DNA from 2 places in the Streptomyces sp. NPDC092296 genome. Region 1 is predicted to be linked to the other one. Evidence: riboswitches for the same ligand, from Rfam matches in the RefSeq annotation. Region 1 holds a riboswitch; the other holds the start of a gene.
The links. Region 1 has a riboswitch for thiamine pyrophosphate ahead of thiC (phosphomethylpyrimidine synthase ThiC). Riboswitches for the same ligand answer to the same signal wherever they lie in the genome.
Positions count from the first base shown of each region.

Region 2: linked by a shared signal. The riboswitch ahead of thiO (glycine oxidase ThiO) and the one ahead of thiC (phosphomethylpyrimidine synthase ThiC) in region 1 are both predicted to bind thiamine pyrophosphate.

Region 1 covers NZ_JBIVRB010000001.1:339,723-346,906, forward strand. The annotation lists gene tenA (thiaminase II) at 1-25, shown strand, start outside; gene ACIQGZ_RS01555 (DUF5326 family protein) at 182-382, shown strand; gene ACIQGZ_RS01560 (SigE family RNA polymerase sigma factor) at 731-1,285, shown strand; gene ACIQGZ_RS01565 (hypothetical protein) at 1,357-2,112, shown strand; gene ACIQGZ_RS01570 (YibE/F family protein) at 2,163-3,446, opposite strand; TPP riboswitch at 3,539-3,648, shown strand; gene thiC (phosphomethylpyrimidine synthase ThiC) at 3,642-5,441, shown strand; gene ACIQGZ_RS01580 (hypothetical protein) at 6,149-6,421, shown strand; gene ACIQGZ_RS01585 (class IV adenylate cyclase) at 6,450-6,989, shown strand; gene ACIQGZ_RS01590 (hypothetical protein) at 7,139-7,184, opposite strand, start outside.
Region 2 covers NZ_JBIVRB010000003.1:212,139-219,322, reverse strand. The annotation lists gene ACIQGZ_RS11415 (ABC transporter substrate-binding protein) at 1-1,014, shown strand, start outside; partial or broken gene ACIQGZ_RS11410 (carbohydrate ABC transporter permease) at 1,007-1,930, shown strand; gene ACIQGZ_RS11405 (carbohydrate ABC transporter permease) at 1,923-2,810, shown strand; gene ACIQGZ_RS11400 (GH1 family beta-glucosidase) at 2,864-4,219, shown strand; TPP riboswitch at 4,324-4,437, shown strand; gene thiO (glycine oxidase ThiO) at 4,431-5,594, shown strand; gene thiS (sulfur carrier protein ThiS) at 5,591-5,833, shown strand; gene ACIQGZ_RS11385 (thiazole synthase) at 5,837-6,634, shown strand; gene pknB (Stk1 family PASTA domain-containing Ser/Thr kinase) at 6,681-7,184, shown strand, end outside.

The DNA.
Region 1 (7,184 bases):
GCGCGGCGAGCGCTGGCCGGTGTGAGGGGTCGGCCCGGAGGCCCGGATCAGGGGAATGTCCGGGTCTTCTCGGGGCCGACGGCCCTCGTCTGCGCTGCGGGGCCCCCGTACGATCGAAGTGTCCACAGCGGACGGGACGCGGCCTCGCAGGAGCCGGTCCGAGGGGAGAGAAGGAACGGACATGGCTGAGTTCTGGAAGTCGCTGCCCTCGTGGGTGCGCAACGTGGTCGTACCGATCCTGGTCCTGATCGTGGCGTGGTACGTGCTGCTCGCCGTGCTCAGCCTGGTTGGCGCCATCATCGCCTTCGCGGTCAAGGCGCTGATCGTGGTCGGCATCGCCGCCGCCGTGGTGATCCTGGTGAAGAAGGCCGCCCGGCACTAGCTGCCGACAGCCCGAGGCGCCCGCCCGCACACCGCCCGGTGTGCGGGCGCCTGCGTTTCCGGGCCGCTGCGTGTCTGGGTCGCTGCCTGTGTGGCCCCTGCGTGTACGGGCCTGATCGGTCCGCCGTCGCGGAGAACGGCTGCGGCGTCATGCAACCCGACGGCTCCCACACGGGTGTTACAGGTCGGAGTGGGCCCGCTCCCGAACCGACCGACATCCGCACGAGCCACAGGGAGCACCGTGCCATCGACCGCAGTGAGGGAGCCCGCCGTCCGCGCGGGCACGACCGGGCCACCGATCCGACCGCACACACCCGGACGGCAACGGCCGCACCCGGGCGCCGCAGGGGTGGAGGCCGACATCAGGACCGCGACCAGCACCGGGAGCGCCGACACCGGCGCCGCCCCGGACTTCGAGGCATTCGCCGCCGCCCGCTGGACCCGGCTGGTCCGCACCGCGTACCTGCTCACCGGCGACCACCACGAGGCAGAGGACCTGGTCCAGGCGACCCTGGCCAAGGTCTACTCCGGCTGGGACCGCATCCGGCGCCTGGACAACCCCGACCTGTACGTCCGCCGGGCGCTGGTCAACAACAACGTCAGCCGGTACCGCCGCCGCCGGGTGACCCAGCTGCTGATGCCCCGGCTGCCCGACCGGGCGGCGCGGGACGGCGCCCAGGACCGGCTGGAGCAGCGGTCCGCGCTGCTCACCGCACTGGCCTCGCTGCCGCCCCGGCAGCGGGCCGTGGTGGTGCTGCGCTACTGGGAGGACTTCGGGGAGCAGGACACCGCGCAGGTGCTCGGCTGCTCCCCGGGCACGGTGAAAAGCCAGGCCAGCCGGGCGCTGGCCAAACTGCGCAGCCATCCGCAGCTCGCCGACTACGCGGCGGAGGCGGCCCGATGACCCGATACCCGATGACCCGATACCCGATGACGCGATCCCCGATGACCCGTTATAAGGAAGGACCCGCAGGCATGGAGACCAACCCGGGCATGGACATCGGTACGGACGGCCACGGCCACGGCGGCGACCAGTCGGCCGACGGGGACCGGCTGCGGTACGCCCTGGCCACCGAGGCCGAACTGCTCACGGTCGCACCGGTCCCGCTCGCCCGGGTGGTCCGGCGCGGCCGGGGCGTCCGGGCGCGGCGGCGCACCGCCGTCGCGCTGGCCGTCGCCGCCGTGGTGGCGACCCCGGTCGCGCTGGCGGTCGGGCTGCGCGGCGGCGCGGCCGACCCGGTCGACCCGGTGGCCGCGGCCACTGTGGCGGATCAGCCGTCCGTCGGGGCCGCCGCCGCACCGGGCGCCACCGCCGGCCGGTCGGCGGCCCCGACGGTGCGGGTGGTCGCGGAGGGGAAGCGGTTCGCGGTGGGGCTGGGGCAGCGGATGTACCTGACCCGCAGTGAGCGCTGCCTGGTCGAAGGGCACGGCCGGCCGGAGTGCAAGAGCGTCGGGGACGGCAACCAGCAGGCGGGCAGCGTCAGCCTGCAGACCCTGGGCGACAGCCGGCGCGCCCTCTACACGCCGCTGTACATCGGCCCCGCCCGGGTCGCCCGGATCACGGTGGCGGTGGCCGGGCGGACGCTGGACGCCCAGGTGGTCACCCTCCCCGGCCGCCCCGGCTACGCCAGCGGCTATGTGGTCGGGCCGACGCTCGACAAGGACGCGAGGCCCGGCTCCGTGGTCGTCACCGTCTACGACCAGGCCGGCCGGATCGTGGCCCGGCTCTGACGGACCGGGCCGGGCCCGCCGTACGTGACGGCTACCGCCGTATGCGACGGCTACCGCCGTACGCGGTGGCGGGCCCGGCCCGTGCCCGCCCTGGGTACGCCGGTCCCCGGGGCGGGCACCGAGCCGCCCGGCACCCGGTCGCGGGAGGCCACCAGGGCGGCCAGCGCCGTGGTCACCGGCACCGAGGCCACCAGGCCGATACTGCCCACCAGGGTGCGTACGATCTCCTCCGCAACGATCTCGCTGGTCGCCACCGTGCCCACCCCCCGCTGCGAGATGGAGAACAGCAGCAGCAGCGGCAGCGCGGCGCCCGCGTACGCCATCACCAGGGTGTTCACCGTCGACGCGATGTGGTCGCGGCCGATCCTGATGCCGGCCCGGTACAGCTCCCGGGCGCCCAGCCCCGGGTTGGCGGCCCGCAGCTCCCACACCGCCGAGGTCTGGGTGACCGTCACATCGTCCAGTACGCCCAGCGAACCGATGATCACCCCCGCCAGCAGCAGCCCGTCCAGCCGGATGCCCGGATAGAGCGAGTGCACCAGCGCCGTCTCGTCCGAGGTGTTGCCGGTCAGCTTGGTCAGCCCGATGAACAGCTCGCCCAGCACCCCGATCAGCGCCAGCGAGGAGAGGGTGCCGATCACCGCCACCGAGGTGCGGGCCGACAGCCCGTGGCAGAGGTAGAGCGCCACCAGCATGATGGCGCTGCCGCCGACCACCGCCACCAGCAGCGGATTCTGCCCGTGCAGCACCGCGGGCAGGATGAACAGCGCCAGCACGGCGAAGCTCGCCACCAGCGCCACCAGCGCGGTCAGCCCCCGCAGCCGGCCCACCGCGACCACCGCCAGCGCGAAGATCCCGGCCAGCACCGCCATCGGCAGCGCCCGGTCCGCGTCGGCGATGGCGTAGCGCAGGTCGGCCGGCGCGTCCGGCGAGTCGGTGAGGATCACCTTGTCGCCCGCCGACCAGCGGCCGTTCCCGTCCGGGGGCAGCGTCTGCCGCACCGTACGCCCGGCGTTGTCACCGCTGGTCAGCCGCACCGACACGCTGGTGCAGTCCTGCTTGCCCGCGTCCCCGGTGCACGGCGCCTGCGCGGTGGCGACCACCGTGCCGTGCACCGTCCTCTGGTCGAAGCCGACCCCGGCGGGGCCCGCGCTGTGCGGCGGCACACCCCCCGGCCAGAGCACCACCAGCCCCGCCACCACCGCCACCGCGAACGGCACCAGCACCGCCGCGATCACCCGCCGCAGCCGCGCCGAAGCGGGCGCCGCCGGGCCGTGGTGGTGGGCATGGCCGTGGCCGTCCCGGTGCGGGTGCTGCTCGTCGACGTCGGCCACGGGATGTCCTTCCGGGGTGGGTCGACACCAAGGGAACCACGGCCGGGCCCCCTGGCGGTGCGCGGCGCCGGACGGCTACGGTGGGGCGCATCTGATGCAGACGCGGGAGCTCGGAGCACCGGGCTGAGAGGGCACTGAACGCTGTGCCGACCGCAGAACCTGACCGGGTAATGCCGGCGTAGGGAGCAGGGTCCGATGACCACGCACGAAGCACAGCAGCACGACCACGACCGGAACCGGTCCACCGGCGCCACCGGGTACCCGACACCCGCCTGGCACAAGGCGTACCGCACCGGCTCGCGCCCCGACCTGCGGGTCCCATACCGCGAGGTCCACCTCGGCAACGGCCGTACGGTACCGCTGTACGACACCTCCGGGCCATACGGCGACCCGGCGTACGAGACCGACGTACGGCGCGGACTGCCCGCGCTGCGCGACGGCTGGATCAGGCAGCGCGGCGACGTCGAGGAGTACCAGGGCCGCGCGCCCAAACCCGAGGACGACGGTCTGCGGCCCACCGCACCGCGCGGCGGCCTGCGCAACCTGGACGCCGTCTTCCCGGGCCGCCCCCGCCGCCCGCTGCGGGCCCGCGACGGGGCCGCCGTCACCCAACTCGGCTATGCCAAGCGGGGCGTGGTGACCCCCGAGATGGAGTTCGTCGCACTGCGGGAGGGCATGGACCCGGAGTTCGTCCGGGACCGGGTCGCCCGAGGCCGGGCCGTCATCCCGGTCAATGTGAACCACCCCGAGGTGGAGCCGGCCGTCATCGGCACCGACTTCCTGGTGAAGATCAACGCCAACATCGGCAACTCCGCCGTCACCTCCTCCATCGAGGAGGAGGTGGAGAAGATGACCTGGGCCACCCGCTGGGGCGCCGACACCGTCATGGACCTCTCCACCGGCCGCAACATCCACACCACCCGCGAGTGGATTCTGCGCAACTCCCCGGTCCCGATCGGCACCGTCCCCCTCTACCAGGCCCTGGAGAAGGTCGACGGACGGGCCGAGGAACTCGACTGGGAGGTCTACCGCGACACCGTGATCGAGCAGTGCGAGCAGGGCGTCGACTACATCACCGTGCACGCCGGGGTACTGCTGCGCCACGTACCGCTCACCGCCCGCCGCAAGACCGGCATCGTCTCGCGCGGCGGCTCCATCATGGCCGCCTGGTGCCTCGCCCACCACCGGGAGAACTTCCTCTACACCCACTTCGAGGAACTCTGCGACATCCTGCGCGCCTATGACGTCACCTACTCGCTGGGCGACGGTCTGCGGCCCGGCTCCATCGCGGACGCCAACGACGACGCCCAGTTCGCCGAGCTGCGCACCCTGGGCGAACTGGGCCGGATCGCCCGGGAGCGGGACGTCCAGGTGATGATCGAGGGCCCGGGGCACGTCCCGATGAACAAGATCCGCGAGAACATGGACCTCCAGAAGGAGATCTGCGACGAGGCGCCCTTCTACACCCTCGGTCCGCTGACCACCGACGTCGCCCCCGGCTACGACCACATCACCTCGGGCATCGGCGCCGCCATGATCGCCTGGTGGGGCACGGCCATGCTCTGCTACGTCACCCCCAAGGAGCACCTGGGCCTGCCCGACCGGGACGACGTCAAGACCGGCGTCATCACCTACAAGATCGCCGCCCACGCCGCCGACCTCGCCAAGGGCCACCCCGGCGCCCAGGCCTGGGACGACGCCCTGTCCGACGCCCGCTTCGAATTCCGCTGGGAGGACCAGTTCAACCTGGCCCTCGACCCCGAGACGGCCCGCGCCTTCCACGACGAGACCCTCCCCGCCGAACCCGCCAAGACCGCCCACTTCTGCTCCATGTGCGGCCCGAAGTTCTGCTCCATGAAGATCAGCCGCACCATCAACGAGACCTTCGCCCCCGACACCCCGGCCACCGAGGCCGAGATCGCCGCCGGCATGCTCGCCAAGTCCCGCGAGTTCGCCGCCAACGGCAACCGCGTCTACCTCCCCCTCACCGACTGACACCAGCCCGTTGAGTTCACTGCGCTGGGAGGCAGGAGGGGCTTCCCAGCGCAGTGCTTCGCCGGCGGGCCGTACAACCCCGATCGCCTGCCTCGATGGCGGAGCCACGGGATCGTTCGAGTCGGGACGGGCTCACGCCTTCTGGCGCGCGACTTCGCCGGACCGTTGGTTGAGCTGGCGGACGACCCGGCTGGTCAGGTGGGGCGTGAGGCCCTGCCGGAGTGCCTTGAGGTGCTCGTCCCCGCGCACCGAGCTGGTAGCCCGTTGGCGTGCACGCGGCCTTGCTCCTGGCACGGCAGTTGGTCGGGGAGAAGCTGGTGAATCCGTCCTCCTTGAACGCCTGGGCCTCGCCCAGTAACCAAAGGGCGCGACACGACACCGCCCCGTCATCCCAGCCTCCTCACTCGGGGAGCGCATGATGAAGCTCGGAACGTTCGTCACGATCGACGGCCTCAGCGCCGGCGGCAAGAGCACCATCGCACCCGTCGTCGCCCAACTGCTCGGGGCAGCGCACATCACAGACGACCTGCCGACGTTCCCGCATATGCGGCGGGAGGTGGATGATTCCCGCAACGTCGCTGCTCGCTACCACTGGTGGATGATGGCCAACCATCTGAAGTCCGAGGAAGGTCAGGGCGGCCGTCGAGACGGGTCGGTCGGCGGTTCTGGAGAGCTACTTTCCCCGGACGATAGCGACCCACCAGGCGATGGGGCACGACAGCGAGCCGGTCTACCCGAACGGCGTCCTGCTGCCCGACGTGGCTGTCCTCCTTGTGGTGGACGAGAAGACGCGCCGAAGTCGCCTGCTCCAGCGTCAGGAGAGAGGCGCGTTCGGCTACTGGCACCAGCGCGAGGAGCACAACGTCGCTACCACGGTGACCAGCTACGAGCGGTTCGGCCTCACGGTCGTGGACGCCACCGGATTGACGCCGCATGAGGCCGCTGTCGAGATCGCCGGCATCGTTCGCTCCGTCACCTGAACTCTCCCACAGCGAAGGGAACTCCAGCATGACCACTGAAGTCGAGTACGAGGCGAAGATCCTCAATGTCGACCCGGAGGAGATCCGGGACGTGCTCGCCACAGCCGGTGCCGGCCACCTGGCCGACCGACTTCAGCGGCGCTACGTCTACGACATCCCCGGCAAGGCCGGCACCTGGGTGAGGCTGCGGGACAACGGCAGCACCGTAACCCTGTGCGTCAAGGAGATCCTGGACCACGACGCCATCGACGGAGTGACGGAGACCGAGACCATCGTCGGCGACTTCGACGCGACGAACGCCATCCTCGCCAAGCTCGGATACGAGCCCCGGGCCTATCAGGAGAACCGCCGTTCCTCCTGGTCGCTGAACGGCGCCTCCATCGAGATCGACCACTGGCCGCTCATCCCCCCGTACCTGGAGGTGGAGGGCAACAGCGGACGGCACGTCCACGACACGGTCCGCGCGCTCGGCCTGTCTGTGAACGACCTCACCAGCGAGAACACCACGGCGGTCTACCGCCGGTACGGCATCGACATCGCGTCCATCCCCCGCCTGACGTTCGAGTGACAGGGAGGGCCCAGTGCCCGTGAAGTCGGGGGAGCTGAAGCTGGGGTGGAGGCGGTGGCGGTCGGCACTGATGACGCCGAGCACCTGCGGGAGCCGCGTGGCGGACTGGAGCACGCTGGGGTCCTCCTTACCTACCGGCAGCTCCTGCGTCAGTCCGCCTGAAGCTCCTTCACCACCTGCTCCGCCAGCGCGCGG
Region 2 (7,184 bases), on a different contig from region 1:
ATCGGCAACACCTGGTCGGCCTCGCTCCAGGCCACCGGCGCGCTGCTGCCGTTCGACGACGCGACCTTCGACAAGATCGGCGGCAAGGACCGCTTCCTCCCGTCGACCATCGCCTCGGCCGGCGCCGCGGGCCAGGCCCCGGCGGCGGTGCCGCTGTACTCGCTCGCCTACGGCCTGTACTACAACAAGAAGATGTTCTCGGAGGCCGGCATCGCCGCGCCGCCCACCACCTGGGACGAGCTGGTCGCCGACGGCAAGAAGCTCACCAAGGACGGCCACTTCGGCCTGGCCATCGAGGGCGGCAACCTCTCGGAGAACATCCACAACGTCTTCGTCCTCGGCAAGCAGCACGGCGCCCCCTTCTTCGACGCCTCCGGCAAGCCGGACTTCGCCTCCGACGGCGCCGTGGCGGCCGTCAAGCAGTACGCCGACTTCATCGCCAAGGACAAGATCACCGCGCCCGGCAACGCCGAGTACGCCGCCAACCAGTCGGTCACCGACTTCGCCAGCGGCAAGGCCGCCATGCTGATGTGGCAGGCCGCCGCCTCGTCGCTGAAGTCGCACGGCATGAAGGCCGAGGACTACGGCGTCGCCCCGATCCCGTTCCAGACCGCCGACGCCTCCGGCGACACCGCCGTCAACTCCATCGTCGCCGGCATCAACCTGGCCGTCTTCAAGAACACCAAGAACCTCAGCGGCTCGCTGGACTTCGTGAAGTTCATGACCAGCGACGCCGAGCAGAAGATCCTCAACTCCACCTACGGCTCGCTGCCGTCGGTCAAGTCGGTCCAGGACGACCCGGCGTTCGCCTCCCCCGACCTGAAGGCGCTCTCCAGCGTGCTCTCCAAGAGCGCCGCGCCGATGCCGCAGGTCGCCGACGAGAGCCAGTTCGAGACCCTGGTCGGCACCGCCGTCAAGGAGCTGCTGGCGGACGCCGCCTCCGGCAAGCCGATCACCGACGCCACGGTCAAGGACCGCCTGACCAAGGCCCAGCAGCAGATGCCGGCTTCCTGACGTGCGCGATCGACTGCGCCGGATCGGCCTGCCCTATCTGCTCCTGATACCCGCTCTCATCCTGGAACTGCTCATCCACGTGGTACCGATGATCGTCGGCGCCATGATGAGCTTCAAGCAGCTCACCCAGTTCTACATCCACAACTGGACGGGCGCCCCGTGGCAGGGGCTGGGCAACTACCGGATGGCGGTGGACTTCAACGCCCCGGTCGGCCAGGCCCTGCTGCACTCCTTCTGGGTGACCTGCTGCTTCACGGTGCTGTCGGTGGGGCTGTCCTGGCTCATCGGGACGGTCGCGGCCGTCCTGATGCAGGACGCCTTCCGCGGCCGGGGCCTGCTGCGCACGCTCTTCCTGATCCCGTACGCGCTGCCGGTCTACGCGGCCGTGATCACCTGGTCGTTCATGTTCCAGCGGGACACCGGCCTGGTGAACCACGTCCTCCACGACCAGCTGCACCTCACCTCCGACCGGCCGTTCTGGCTGATCGGCGGCAACAGCTTCACCGCCCTGGTCGTCGTCTCGGTGTGGCGCTCCTGGCCGTTCGCCTTCCTCACCCTGACGGCCGGCCTACAGAACATCCCGCGCGAGCTGTACGAGGCGGCGGCGATGGACGGCGCGGGGATCTGGCAGCAGATCCGCAAGATCACCCTGCCGTCGCTGCGGCCGGTCAACCAGGTGCTGGTGCTGGTGCTCTTCCTGTGGACGTTCAACGACTTCAACACGCCGTACGTCCTGTTCGGGAAGTCGGCACCGGAAGCCGCCGACCTGATCTCCATCCACATCTACCAGTCCTCCTTCGTCACCTGGAACTTCGGCGCCGGCTCGGCCATGTCGGTCCTGCTGCTGCTGTTCCTGCTCGTGGTGACGGCGATCTACCTGTTCTTCACCTCTCGCCGGAAGGGTGCCGATGCCTAGTCATTCGAAGCGCGGCACCGCCGCCGCGGTCCCCTCCGCGATGGCGGCCCCCGCCTCCTTCCGGTGGACCCGGCGGGTGCTGCTCACCCTGCTGGCGGTCTTCACCCTGGCGCCGGTGCTGGTGATGATCACCTCGTCGCTGAAGCCGCTGCGGGACGTCCAGCAGCCGTTCCGCTGGATACCGAGCGGCTTCACGATCCGGCCGTACATCGACATCTGGCACACCGTCCCGCTGGGCCGGTACTTCATCAACTCGCTGGTGGTGTCGATCAGCTCGACCGTGCTGTCGGTCGTGGTCGCGATCCTCGCCTCGTACGCGGTGAGCCGGTACCGGTTCGCGGGCCGCCGGGTCTTCACCACCACGGTGCTCTCCACCCAGATGTTCCCCGGCATCCTCTTCCTGCTGCCGCTGTTCCTGCTCTTCGTCAACATCGGCCAGAGCACCGGGCTCAACCTCTACGGCAGCCGGACCGGGCTGATCCTCACCTATCTCACCTTCTCGCTGCCGTTCTCCATCTGGATGCTGGTCGGCTACCTCGACTCCATCCCGCGCGACCTGGACGAGGCCGCACTGGTGGACGGCTGCGGGCCGGTCCGCGCCCTGATCCAGGTGATCGTCCCGGCCGCCCGGCCCGGCATCATCGCGGTCAGCGTGTACTCCTTCATGACGGCCTGGGGCGAGGTGCTGTTCGCGTCGGTGCTGACCAACGAGGACACCCGCACCCTCGCCGTCGGGCTCCAGGGCTACGCCACCCAGACCGACGTGTATTGGAACCAGGTCATGGCCGCCTCGCTGGTCGTCAGCGTCCCCGTCGTCGCGGGCTTCCTGCTGCTCCAGCGCTACCTGGTCGCCGGACTCACCGCCGGAGCCGTCAAGTGACACCCGCGCCGGCGGACACCCGGCGCCGAACGACCCTCATCGAAAGGCCTGTTGTGAACGACCTGAGTGCTCTGCCCGACGACTTCGTCTGGGGCGCGGCCACCGCCGCGTACCAGATCGAGGGGGCGGTGAACGAGGACGGGCGATCTCCGTCCATCTGGGACACGTTCTCCCACACTCCCGGCAAGGTCGCGGGCGGCGACACCGGGGACGTGGCCTGCGACCACTACCACCGCTGGCCGGAGGACGTCGGCCTGGCCAAGGGCCTCGGCCTGGACGCCTACCGGTTCTCCATCGCCTGGCCCCGGGTGATGCCGCAGGCCGGCGGCCCGGTCAACCCGGCCGGCCTGGCGTTCTACGACCGGCTCACCGACGCGCTGCTGGAGGCCGGACTCACCCCCTTCCCCACCCTGTACCACTGGGACCTGCCGCAGGTGCAGCAGGACCGGGGCGGCTGGCCGGAGCGCGAGACGGCCGAGCGGTTCGCCGAGTACGCCTCGGTGGTCGCCGGCGCCCTCGGTGACCGGATCACCCACTGGGCGACCCTCAACGAACCGCTCTGCTCCTCCTGGATCGGCCACCTCGAAGGCCACATGGCCCCGGGGCTGACCGACCTCACCGCCGCCGTCCGCACCTCGTACCACCTGCACCTGGGCCACGGCCTGGCCGTGCAGGCGGTCCGCGCGGCCTGCCCCGGCGCCCAGGTCGGCATCGTCAACAACCTCAGCCCGATCGAGCCGGCCAGCGACAGCGACGCCGACCGCGCCGCCGCGCTGCGGGCCGACGGCCACACCAACCGCTGGTGGCTGGACCCGATCCACGGGCGCGGCTACCCGCAGGACATGGTCGAGCTGTACGGGGTGGACCTCCCGATCCGCGCGGGGGACCTGGAGACCATCGCCGCACCGCTGGACTGGCTGGGCCTGAACTACTACTTCCGGCAGATCATCGCGGACGACCCGACCGGCCCGGTCCCCTACGCCCGGCAGCAGCCCGGCCCGGACCCCCGGCGCACCGCGATGGACTGGGAGGTGCACGGCCCCGGCCTGGAGGAACTGCTGGTGCGGCTCTCCGAGGAATACGGCGCCCAGCGCGTCTACGTCACCGAGAACGGCTCGGCGTACCAGGACACCGTGGGCCGGGACGGCTCGGTGCACGACCCCGAGCGCACCGCCTACCTGGAGGAGCACCTCGCCGCCTGCGCCCGCGCGGTCGCCCGGGGCGTCCCGCTGGCCGGGTACTTCGCCTGGTCGCTGCTGGACAACTTCGAGTGGGCGTACGGCTACGACAAGCGCTTCGGCCTGGTCCACGTCGACTACGACACCCAGCAGCGCACCGTGAAGAGCAGCGGACACCGCTACGCCGAGCTGATCGCCGCGCACCGCGCGCGGACCCGGCAGGCCGACTGAGCCGCGCCGGGCCCGCCGCCGGCGGACGGCCGGCCCGGTGCACCCACCCGCCGCCCCGTGGCAGGCCCCTTCGGGCCCGCCACGGGGCGGCGCTATGGTGGGAGGAGCATGAACACGGGAGCCCGGCGCACCGGGCTGAGAGGGAGGCTGCGGCGGCCTCCGACCGTCCGAACCTGATCCGGGTCATGCCGGCGAAGGGAGCATCCGAATCTTGGCACGCACGCATGCCGACGTCCTGATCGTCGGCGGTGGGATCATCGGGCTGGCCGTCGCCTGGCGCACGGCGCAGCGCGGCCTCGCCGTGACCGTGCTCGACCCCGACCCCGGGCACGGCGCCGCGCAGGTGGCGGCGGGGATGCTGGCGCCGGTGACCGAGCTCCAGTACGGCGAGGAGCCGCTGCTGCGGCTGGGGATGGCCTCCAACGCCCGGTACGCCGACTTCGCGGCCGAGCTGGAGCAGGCGTCCGGCCTGCCCACCGGCTACCGCGCCTGCGGCACCCTCGCGGTGGCGCTGGACGCCGACGACCGGGCGGAGCTGCGCGAGCTGTACGACTTCCACCAGCGGCTCGGGCTGGACTCCGGCTGGCTGACCGGCCGGGAGTGCCGCCGCCTGGAGCCGATGCTCGCCCCCTCGGTGCGCGGCGGCCTGCATGTCGCCGACGACCACCAGGTGGACGGCCGCCGGGTGGGCGCCGCGCTGGTGGCGGCCTGCCGCCGCGCCGGGGTCACCCTGGTGGCGTCGGCCGCCGCCCGGCTGACCGTGGCGGACGGCCGGGCGGTCGGCGCACTGGCCGAGGACGGCACGGAGTTCACCGCCGACCAGGTGGTGCTGGCGGCGGGCAGCCGCAGCCATCTGCTGCCGGGGCTGCCGGACGGCGTGCTGCCGCCGGTGCGTCCGGTCAAGGGGCAGGTGCTGCGGCTGCGGGTGCCGCCGGTGTACGCGCCGTTCCTCTCCCGCAATCTGCGCGCGGTGGTGCGCGGCCGGCACATCTACCTGGTGCCGCGCGCCGACGGCGAGCTGGTGATCGGCGCCACCGTGGAGGAGCTGGGGCACGACACCACGGTCACCGCCGGCGGCGTGTACGAGCTGCTGCGGGACGCCCATGAGCTGCTGCCCGGCATCACGGAGCTGCCGCTGGTGGAGACCGGCGCCGGGCTGCGGCCGGGGTCGCCGGACAACGCGCCGCTGCTCGGCCCCACCGCGCTGCCCGGCCTGGTCGCCGCGACCGGCCACTACCGCAACGGGGTGCTGCTGACGCCGGTCACCGGCGACCTGGTGGCCGAGTACCTGGCCACCGGCCGGCTGCCCGAGCCGGCCGTCCCCTTCCTGCCCTCCCGCTTCACCCGCGACACCCTTCAGGAGGCCCTGCGATGAGCCCGTACGACAGCCCGGGAGCCGCTGCGGCCCCGCAGATCGCCCTCTCGGTGAACGGCGAGCCGCGCCGCGTCCCGGCCGACCGGACCCTGGCCGAGGTGGTGGCCACCGTCAGCGCCGCGCCCGCCGGGGTGGCCGCCGCCGTCAACGAGGCCGTGGTGCCGCGCGGCGCCTGGCAGGCCACCACGCTGGCCGACGGCGACCGGATCGAGATCCTCACCGCGGTGCAGGGAGGCTGAGCCATGGCGGACGACACACTCACCATCGCCGGGACGACGTTCACCTCCCGGCTGATCATGGGCACCGGCGGCGCCCCCAGCCTGGAGGTGCTGGAGCAGGCGCTGCGGGTCTCCGGCACCGAGCTGACCACGGTGGCGATGCGCAGGGTCGACCCGACGGTCAAGGGCTCGGTGCTGGAGGTGCTGGCCCGCAACGGCGTCCAGGTGCTGCCCAACACGGCCGGCTGCTTCACGGCGGGCGAGGCGGTGCTGACCGCGCGGCTGGCCCGCGAGGCGCTGGGCACCGACTGGGTGAAGCTGGAGGTGGTGGCGGACGAGCGCACCCTGCTGCCGGACCCGGTGGAGCTGCTGGACGCGGCCGAGACGCTGGTCGACGACGGTTTCACGGTGCTGCCGTACACCAATGACGATCCGGTGCTGGCCCGGCGGCTGGAGGAGGTGGGCTGCGCGGCGGTGATGCCGCTGGGCTCCCCGATCGGCTCCGGGCTCGGCATCCGCAACCCGCACAACTTCCAGCTGATCGTGGAGAGCGCCGGGGTGCCGGTGATCCTGGACGCGGGGGCGGGCACCGCGTCCGACGCGGCGTTCGCCATGGAGCTGGGCTGCGACGCGGTGATGCTGGCGTCGGCGGTCACCCGGGCCCAGGACCCGGCGCTGATGGCCGATGCGATGCGCCGGGCGGTGGAGGCGGGGCGGCTGGCCCGGCGCGCGGGGCGCATCCCGCGCCGGTTCCACGCCGAGGCGTCCTCGCCGTCGGCGGGCCGCGCCGAGCTGGACCACCGGGAGATGCCCGCCTTCTGAGCGGCCGCCATGCCGGGCTGTCCCCGGGCGCCTCTAGACTCCCCTCGTGGACACGACCTTGCACGACCCGCTCATCGGAGCGCTGCTCGACGGCCGCTACCGGGTCGAGCAGCGGATCGCCGTGGGCGGCATGGCCACCGTCTACCGGGGCACCGACACCCGTCTGGACCGGGTGCTGGCGCTGAAGGTGATGCACCCCGCGCTCGCGGCGGACGCCGAGTTCACCGGCCGTTTCATCCGCGAGGCCAAGGCGGTGGCCCGGCTGGCGCACCCCAATGTGGTCAATGTCTTCGACCAGGGCGCCGACGGCTCCCGGGTCTTCCTGGCGATGGAGTACGTGCCGGGCTGCACGCTGCGCGATGTGCTGCGCGACCGGGGCGCCCTGTCCGCGCGGGCCGCGCTGGACATCCTGGAGCCGGTGCTCGCCGCGCTGGGCGCCGCCCACCGGGCCGGTCTGGTGCACCGCGACGTCAAGCCGGAGAATGTGCTGATCACCGAGGGCGGCCTGGTCAAGGTCGCGGACTTCGGCCTGGTCCACCCGGTCGCCGGG